Regions from separate parts of the Acidithrix sp. C25 genome, predicted to be linked through region 2. Evidence: riboswitches for the same ligand, from Rfam matches in the RefSeq annotation. Region 2 holds a riboswitch; the other holds the start of a gene.
What was found. Region 2 has a riboswitch for cobalamin ahead of ACIDITHRIX25_RS77085 (bifunctional adenosylcobinamide kinase/adenosylcobinamide-phosphate guanylyltransferase). Riboswitches for the same ligand answer to the same signal wherever they lie in the genome.
Positions count from the first base shown of each region.

Region 1: it holds a riboswitch for cobalamin, as region 2 does, so the genes downstream of both, ACIDITHRIX25_RS000000103240 (purine-cytosine permease family protein) here and ACIDITHRIX25_RS77085 (bifunctional adenosylcobinamide kinase/adenosylcobinamide-phosphate guanylyltransferase) in region 2, are expected to answer to the same signal.

Region 1 covers NZ_CAJHCI020000004.1:90,942-95,467, forward strand. Annotated here, with positions in the region: gene ACIDITHRIX25_RS000000103235 (hypothetical protein) at 17-889, shown strand; cobalamin riboswitch at 1,521-1,714, shown strand; gene ACIDITHRIX25_RS000000103240 (purine-cytosine permease family protein) at 1,753-3,219, shown strand; gene ACIDITHRIX25_RS000000103245 (G1 family glutamic endopeptidase) at 3,773-4,526, opposite strand, start outside.
Region 2 covers NZ_CAJHCI020000010.1:303,371-307,896, reverse strand. Annotated here, with positions in the region: gene ACIDITHRIX25_RS77095 (cobyrinic acid a,c-diamide synthase CobB) at 1-761, opposite strand, end outside; gene ACIDITHRIX25_RS77090 (cob(I)yrinic acid a,c-diamide adenosyltransferase) at 805-1,254, opposite strand; cobalamin riboswitch at 1,333-1,507, shown strand; gene ACIDITHRIX25_RS77085 (bifunctional adenosylcobinamide kinase/adenosylcobinamide-phosphate guanylyltransferase) at 1,542-2,057, shown strand; gene ACIDITHRIX25_RS77080 (adenosylcobinamide-GDP ribazoletransferase) at 2,080-2,802, shown strand; gene ACIDITHRIX25_RS77075 (CobD/CbiB family cobalamin biosynthesis protein) at 2,924-3,970, shown strand; gene ACIDITHRIX25_RS77070 (aminotransferase class I/II-fold pyridoxal phosphate-dependent enzyme) at 3,967-4,526, shown strand, end outside.

The DNA.
Region 1 (4,526 bases), on a different contig from region 2:
AATTGAGATGGCAAGCATGAATCAACAATCGAGAGTTAAACACACTCAAGAGTTAAGGGACGATTGTGTCGGTAAACGTGCACTCGTGATCGACAACGACGCAACAGCCGCTCTCGGACTGAGCGTTGCGCTTGAACGTCTAGGAGTAAGCGTCGTCGCTGAGATCTCTCGGATTGAAGAGTCCGTTGACTATCCCGCCGAAATCGTCTGCTGCGACCTTGTTTTAAGTCGAGAAGGACGCGCGCTTCAAGGAGCCGCCGGCGTTGCTGAACTGGTTTCACAAGGTAGAAATATCCTAGCTCTTTCCAGTGTAGCTCGCGCCAACGAGGTGGGCGATGTTATCGGCGTTGGCGCACTAGGTTTTATAGACCGAGACAATTTAGACTGGGGGGACTTTGGCATTGCAGTTGGTGATATCAGCAGTGGCCAACGCCATCTTTCACGCTCGCTAGCGGCACGACACCTCTCCGACATCAATGATCGGCCCCTTCCCGGCAACTTTGAGCTCTCCCAAAGCTCGAAGCACTTACTTGAGGAACTCTTCGCCAAAGGCGACGAGGTTCTCAGGGCCATTCCCACCCAAGAGCTTGATGCCATAACAAGTCAAATTTGGTCAACGTGGTCGCGCCGTACGATCCGTTATCGGCTGAACCTTAGCAAGCGTTACCTTGAGCTTCTCCGTCGATTTCACGATGGTGCAAGCCCTGAAGCAATAGCCAAAGCTATGAATGTCTCGATCGGTACCGTCCATGCGGACCAAGATCGCATCAAAGCAGCCCTTCTTGCCACCTACGGAAAAGACTTAAGGCGAGAGGCTGCTTGTCGGCTCGTCTGGCAACTTGTCGACGGGCAACTGAGGTGGGGGGATAGAAGCGGTGAGTTAAAATGACATTGCAACTATCTGGATAATCCACTACTCCCTCCCCCAAACTAGATCAGCACTAAAAGAAGAAAAACTCTAGGGCAAAGATGTAAAACATTGCTCTGCCAATATCTAGCGACCAAACAAGAAGGTCACCTACCTAATCTTTAACCGTGGGGACCCGCCAGCACTACCGTAGAAATAGGCGACAGTACCGCTGACATAAGACTGCTCAAGGGGAATCTATTGGACTACTAGGTCTGTTACTTTTGACTAACTACCATGCAAACTTGCGAAGCCTCTGTGGGTTTCATCGCAATCAGGTTGCCTAAAGTAATAACTTCCCTCAGTTCAGCTATCTACCCGTTGCATTGAGGTCTAGATAAAAGAGTTAGACAGGCGCTGGCATGTCACCAATCCCGGCCTCAATAAATCCGTGGTACTAATCACGCCTTGGTGGAACCGTGAAACCCCCGATATCGCTTATATCAAAACCCACATAAGGCCCTTCGCTCAGACCAAGACAAAATAGTCAATTGGATACATTAGATCTTCAGGGTCAACGCCAAAAAGTCGTACTATCCAAAGCTTCAAGTCCCCAATAGATCAAATTACTGCCTTTAAAGATTTGCGCAAGCGCCTAGTGAATGGTATCGTCTCTACTACGTTGTCACGAGGTGCCCAAATCGGTCTTTGACCGAGGGAGAATCGGGAACTAGGTGAAACTCCTAGGCGGGCCCGCCACTGTAAACGGAGAGTCTATGTTCAATATGCCACTGAGAATTCCTCGGGAAGGCGAACAGTGACGTTTGATCCGCAAGCCAGGAGACCGGCCTCGATGATTTCGTAAACTACCCCTGGAAGCGGTAGTCAACCTTAAGGGTATAACTGTGTCACTTCTTTCGAGAGTAAAGACGTCACTAGAAAGTCAGCAGTTGTCAAAGACAACTCCAAACCAAAGATGGAAGCCCGAGACCTACGGTCTTGGAGCTATCTACGACCATGACCGAATCTCAAAACCTCGAGATCTGATCTGGATTTGGATGGCTGCGAACATCGGACTCGTTGCCGTCGTATACGGGGCAATAATGGCCGCAATGGCACTCGATCCCCTCCAAGCGATCATCCTCGCGATAATCGCGTCAATTGGATCATTCATTCCAGTTGGTCTACTGAGCATCTCGGGAAAACGTTACGGCGAACCCATGCTCGGCCTGTCCGTAAGAGTCTTCGGCAACAAATTCAACAAAGGACCCGCCTTCGCTAGTTGGCTCAGCCTATTGGGTTGGGAGACAATTACAGCAGTCATTGCGACCGAAGCCATCGAATCATTCCTTGGTAGCCACTCTTCTAGCCACAAAAATGAATTATCCATTCTGATCCTCACCGCCATAACAATTATCTCCTTATTAGCCAGTCGCCTAGGCCATAGAGCGATAGTCACTATTCAAAAGATCATTGCATGGATCTTCGGGTCAGCTACAGTCTTACTAATATTGGAAGTCGGTAACAAAACCGCCCTGGGCGTCTCTAATCAAGCGCATCCCGCGCCACTCACCTCAGTTTTGGCATCAGCCTCAATAATTGCAGCAAGTGGAGGGATTTCTTGGCTAAATGCAAGCGCTGACTATTCCCGATATCTTCGACGAACTGAACCTTCGTTTAAAGTAACGATTTACACAGCGCTGGGAGCTGGGATCCCATTTTCGATATTAATAATCTTTGGCTATCTGCTCGCCAAGTCGATTCCTTCGTTGGCTGGAAGTGAAAATCCAATACACGCTCTTGGCGTCTTACTTCCAACTTGGATGGTTGGCCCATATATCACACTGGCTATTGCTGGATTGATAGCCCAAATGATCCTTGGCCTTTATTCTTCGGGCCTAAGCCTACTGGCTCTTGGCATTCGGACCAAGCGCACCAAGACCGTGTTCGTTGATGCTGCTATAGTCGTCGCATTGGGAGCTTGGATTGTAACAAAACCAGGACCGATCCTTACAACCTTGGTGAGTCTGGTGGAACTCTTAGCTGTGCCAATTAGCTCATGGGCCGTCGTCTTTGCAATCGGAATCATTGCCGAAAATGGCTCCATGATCCAAAAAAGTGGTTTCATCAGTCGTTGGAATTCGTTCGTATCTTGGATTACAGGGACATTCGCAGGATTAGCATTGACCAACTCTTCGGTCTTTAGTGGCCCATTTGGCAATGGCACCATTGGAAAAGATAACTTAGGATTCGTAGTTGGCGCTATGGTAGCACTCGGGTTATATGTGACCGTAAGCACTTTGGATCGACACTTCAAAAAAGATAAAGAGCCCTTATCGGTTGTCGCCTTGACAAACGAAGCCCGACTCTGAACACCGAGCCGAGATAAAAAAGTCGAGTTAGAAAAAATCGAGTTAGAAAAAGTCAAGGCAATTGAGGTAAATGTGATCGGAATCCACATCAGACCTTCTCAGTCAAACATTTGGCCAAGGTTCTCTTGTCCCAAATAACCTCTATCAACTCTGGCTTCTTCTTCGGACAGGGACGTTTGGCAAGAAAAGTCAAATTCCAATTATCGTTTAACTCTCTGATTTGAAATGCAACTCTTCAATCTCAGCTTCCAAAAGTTCGAACCAATTGATAGCAAAAGCTAACTCGCAACCACCAGCATTAGTCATCCAGGTGGACCAAGATCCAAGGAGTAAATCAAAGGCACTACGTCATAGGCACTACGTCATAGGTGCTACGTCATAGGTGCTACGTTTTGCACAAGGAGCAAATACTTCCCAAAACTTGTGCCTCTCGGTCTATGTACGTATTATCAAATCTCAACATAGCACCTTCTTCAAGAACACCTTGGGATGCGGTTTCTTGCCCAGACGATAGCATATCCCGGCAAGAAACCGCCCAAGGGCATAAGAGCAGCTAGAAGTAACTAACGGTGAACGAGCCAGAGGAGGAGATCGGCCCCGGCGAAGCAACCAACGAACCACCTTGATACATATCAAAAGGAATCAAGGAATTCAAAGTTGCCGAAGTCGATCTACTCGCATTCACAAACTTAACATCGCTAAAGGGTGTCAAAGTAGCAACTGAACCATTGATCTGAGGCGCCTCTACGATCCACTCGGCCGAACTAGCAGGCCCGCTATAAGAAGATACGGTGGAAAAACTCTCTCCATTTGTAGTATCCGTAACGTTGATCTGCCATTGCCCACCAGACACCTGAGAAATGGAAACCGCAACAGAATCACCTGGTGAAACGTTGATCGATGAGATCGGGGTAGCGGACGCTGGTAGCACTTCCCACCAAGCATAGAGCTGAACCTGATTGCTACCTACTACCGGTTGCTCGGCAATTCCAGCCTGAATCAAATTTTGATTAGACGAAGGATAGCCATCAACGCCAACCCAAACAGATGAAGCACAATTTTGACTAACCTGTCCTGGAGTCCCTAGGTTACAATTGGCCGGCAATGCAGATGGAATGGCGGGAACATTAAATGTTGCGCTTACCCCTGTGAATCCACTTCCACTTGCAATATAACCCGCCCAATTAGTCGACCTGTTGCCAACAACCATCGGCAATGAAGATGACGCAGAGACACCACTGGCGTCTACAACACTAAGAGATATTGTGAATACCCCATAAGCAAGTGGTATTCCACTAATAACCCCA
Region 2 (4,526 bases):
GATTTCTCTAAGATCTCTTCGATGTTGATGGATTGGCTGAGGCGATCGGCTATTTGGTCGATTTGGGTCGCAACCATTTCTAAGCGCTCGAGGGCTGGTATAAGACCTAGGTGGCGCGATTCTAGATTCGGGAGCGAACCATAGGGAATATGCCCAAAGCATCTGATTCCCAGGTTGCTAAAGGCACCATCCATCAGCTGTTGATGGCGGGAACTCTTGGTCTTATTGACTATCACCCCAATTATATTGGAGTCGCCACTGGCCTTTCTTGCATGCTCGATAAATCCAGATGCTTGGGCCCCAATGGATTGAGACTGACCCCTGCCGTCTAGGACTAAGACTATCGGTAAGTTCAAGATTTTAGATATCTCGTAGGTTGAGTGGTGTGATCCTAACCTGGGGGGATCTCCTTTGATTGTTTTTTCGTCGATTCCTAGCTTGTCAGAGCCGTCGAAGAGTCCCATTACACCCTCTACGACAACGACGTCGTTGTCTTCGCATGCGCGATAAAAGGAGGTCGATACGCCATCTCTCCCCGTCATAAACGAATCCAAGTTGTAGCTTGGGCGTCCCGTTGCGATTTGATGATAAGAGGGGTCTATGAAATCTGGTCCAACTTTTGCAGCTCCGACTCGATAGCCAGCTTTTTTTAGTAAAGCCATTATTCCAATTGAGATAGATGTCTTGCCAACTCCTGATGCCGAACCAGCGATAAGGAATGATCTAAAGTCATTGTCTGGGATTTTTGTCTCCTGGGTCATTTTGATGAAGAATTAAATTGGCCGCAGTAATTTCGGGTCACCATCAAAACTCAATGCCTTTCTTTGCCCTGATTCCCTGGTCGTATGCGTGTTTGATCTTGCGCATTTCGGTAACAGTGTCGGCTATTTCTATCAACCCATCTGTTGCATCGCGTCCGGTGATGACAACATTTGTCTTTTTCGCGCGGTTTGTTATCGCTGAGATAACCTCATCTTCACGCACCCAATCGTACTTTATGGCGTAGGTAAGCTCGTCGAGAATTATCAGGTCGTAGTCGCCGCTGATAAGGAGGTCTCTAGCGACGCCAAAGGCGTGGCGTCCTTTAGCGGCGGTTTCATCAAGATCGGTCGATTCCCACGTGAAGCCATCCCCTAGGGTGTGCCACTCAATTCCCAGTGTGTCAGCAAGTTTTTTTTCACCGGTTTTGTATTTGCCTGACTTGATAAATTGAACGACAACTACTCGCCATCCACGCGCCCATCCACGTGACATGACTCCAAAAGCCGCCGAAGACTTTCCTTTTCCGTGACCTGTGTTTAGTAATACGATTGAATCTGCAATTCCCATACTTCTAAACGGTAGTATGAAATTGGAATTTCAGGGAAGTTGGGTGAAATGCCCGCGCTGTCCCGCAACTGTAACGTGGAGCATCGCACAGCAATGCCACGGATGAAAATCTCATCTGGAAGGTTGTGCGAAGGTGATGAAACGGAGCCAGGATACCTGATTTGACCTAAAAAATAGTTCGCGCCCATGGGGTCGCGAGATGCGAGGACATCTTGAAAGTAGATAAGGAACTGGTTGTATTCTTTGGAGGAACGCGATCAGGTAAGAGTGATATAGCCCAGAAGTGGATGGAGCGCTACGGTCAGCGCTGCACCTATGTCGCAACACTGGGCCAATCCAATGACATCAATGATCGTATTGCCAGGCACCAATCTCGGCGCGCCTATTGGATGTCAACTATTGAATTGGAGTCGGGAGATCAACTCGTCGATCTAATCGTCAATGCCACTAAACCACTTTTAATTGATTCAATAGGTACCTGGTTAGTGCGATACCAGGACTTTTGCGCTCCGATTGAGAGACTTTGTAGCGCTCTTGGAAATAGACATGTTCCAATCGTCGTAGTTGGGGAGGTCGTCGGTGCGGGCGTTCATCCTGAATCAACTACAACATTTGACTTTGTTGACAAGGTTGGTCTTTTGTCCGGTGAGATCTCCAACATAGCTGATCAAGCATTCTTAGTTGTCGCTAATCGTCTGATGTCTCTTGAGCTTCCATGGTGGAGCTGACCATCGGTCGTGATAGTTGACGATGAGAAGTTTTTTTGCATCACTTAGTTTTTTATCGATCTTTCCCACTCGAGGTCGCCTCTCCCGGGGATCACTTGCTGTGTTTCCGATAGTAGGGATGCTGCTTGGTTTGGTTATTGTGATCGTTTCTCTTTTGGTCCACCCATTTTTGGGTGTCATACCATTTGGTGGCGTCTTGGTTGGGGTAGATGTAGTTATAACCGGTGGGCTTCATTTGGATGGGGTGGCCGATTGTGGCGATGGTCTGATCGCGCCGTTGTCACGAGAAAAACGCCTCTTGGTGATGGCAGAGCCTCAAATCGGTGCCTTTGGTGCGATCACGGTCGGAACCGTACTTTTGCTTAGATTTTCATATCTGAGTTCATCTTTTGGCTTTGGCGCGTTGATCATTGGCGGTTATGGCCTCTCTAGGGCAATAATGGCTCTTTTGGTCATCTCCCAAAAGCCAGCTCGATCTAATTCGATGATTGGGGTCTTTGGTCTGACCAAGGAGTCAGAAACTAAATCGATAATGGCTGTTTTGATTGTAGAGGTCGTTGCAATTGTCGCCGTTATGACTCTTTTGGAAGGAGCAAGGCCGCTTGTTGGCATTGTTTTTGGCTCGCTGTTGGCTATTTTGGTTGTTTGGCGTGCGCGGTCTTGCCTAGGTGGAGTCACCGGTGATGTTCTTGGGGCTGCCGGGGTCGCCTTTGAGGTTGGATTTTTCCTAAGCGCTATTCGGTAGATTGGCGTCGTTAGTGGCTCCTCGCTGTTCGTTTGTCGCTTAATTTTTTGAGGATTTGTTGATTGTTTGAATCAGGTTGCGCCGTTTAGTCGTGGCCTAGGGGTTTGAGTTGGGATTTACGATGGTTTTTTATGCGAGACAGAAGAAGAAAATGGCCAAGGGCCTACGCATTAGGGTTGGAGCAAACTCTAGTGTTTCAAGGGCAATGGGAATAGTGGGTGGTTACCTTTTAGATTCCACAATTGGTGAATTGCCATCCCCAATTCATCCTTTGGTGCACTATGGTAGATACGCCAATTTTGCGCAAGAGATCTTTTGGAGCGACACCAAGGCGGGGGGCCTTCGTTATTTGGCTGCTCTAGCCGCTCCGATAGCCTTGTTCGGGTTGGTTCCAAGGGGATGGAAGAGGGAGACCTTTGCAACATACTTAGCACTTGGGCGCCGTTCTCTAGTTCAGCACGTGGAGGAGGTTCTGACTCATTTGGAGGCCGGTGATATCGCTCCTGCGCGACGGGCTCTCTCGATGGTCGTTGGGAGGGATACCGCCGAACTAACTTTCGAAGCTATCGCTAGTGCTCTGGTTGAAACGTTAGCTGAAAATTTCAACGATGCTGTGGCGGCGACGATCTTTTGGGAGGGCGTCGGCGGTAACCGCTTTTCACTCTTACACAGGGTGGCAAATACAGCAGATGCCATGGTGGGGCATTTGAATAAGCGTTATGTTAACTTTGGATTTGTCTCGGCTAAGACTGACGACGCCTTGGGGTATCTCCCGGCACGACTTGGATCACTGGCCCTGATTTTGGGAGGGGGAGGAGCAACCCTTGCACAAGTGATCAAGATAGTTCGTCTGAGTCACTCTCAATCTAGAGCTCACCCTTCTCCCAATGCTGGCTTAATGGAGGCGACCCTAGCAAATATGCTCGATGTAGCCTTGGGCGGTCCAATCACATATGACGGGGTCTTATCTGATCGACCCAAATTGGGCGGATCAAGGGGCGCAACACCGGCGGATGTAAGGCGTGCGATTGAGGTTGTAGATCGAGCTTCACTTTGGATGGTCGCAATCGGTGTGGCAATTGCTCTTTCACCTGGGATAAAGGTGACTACGAACTCTAACAACTCCTATGACTCTGGCCCTTTGGCAGCCGATGGATCTCCGTGTTGAAGATACCCGTTGGCACGCCTATATCGAAATGCGATCATGATAAGGTCGCTGAGATGGCACTAGGTCTCGCCAACTCCCCCCATGGAGGCAATGGTGGGATGATCGAAGAGGCTCTTTTGATGGAGGCCGGGTCACTTTTGGATCTTTCTGCATCCATTAATTTTGCTGCCCCGGATTTTCGCGAGGATTTGATCGCATCTTTAGACTCCCTTAGCCGATATCCCAATGAATCTTCAAGCACTAATCTTCTAGCGAAGGCACTCAACGTCGATCCAAACCTCTTGGTTTTGACCAATGGCGGCGCCGAGGCGATCTCATTAGTCTGTGGGTACATCAAGAGTGCAAAGGTCTCTCGTTTTGACTTTGGACTTTATAGCCGATACCTTGCCGATAGTAGTGGCGGGCAAATGATAGTCTCTAATCCAAATAATCCAAGTGGCCAATTGATAGGTGATGTTGATGATGTGATCGTCTACGACGAAGCTTTTTACCCTATCGCAACTGGCACTTGGACGCGACGCGACTTTGAGACGGGTGCATTTTCATTGGGTTCGCT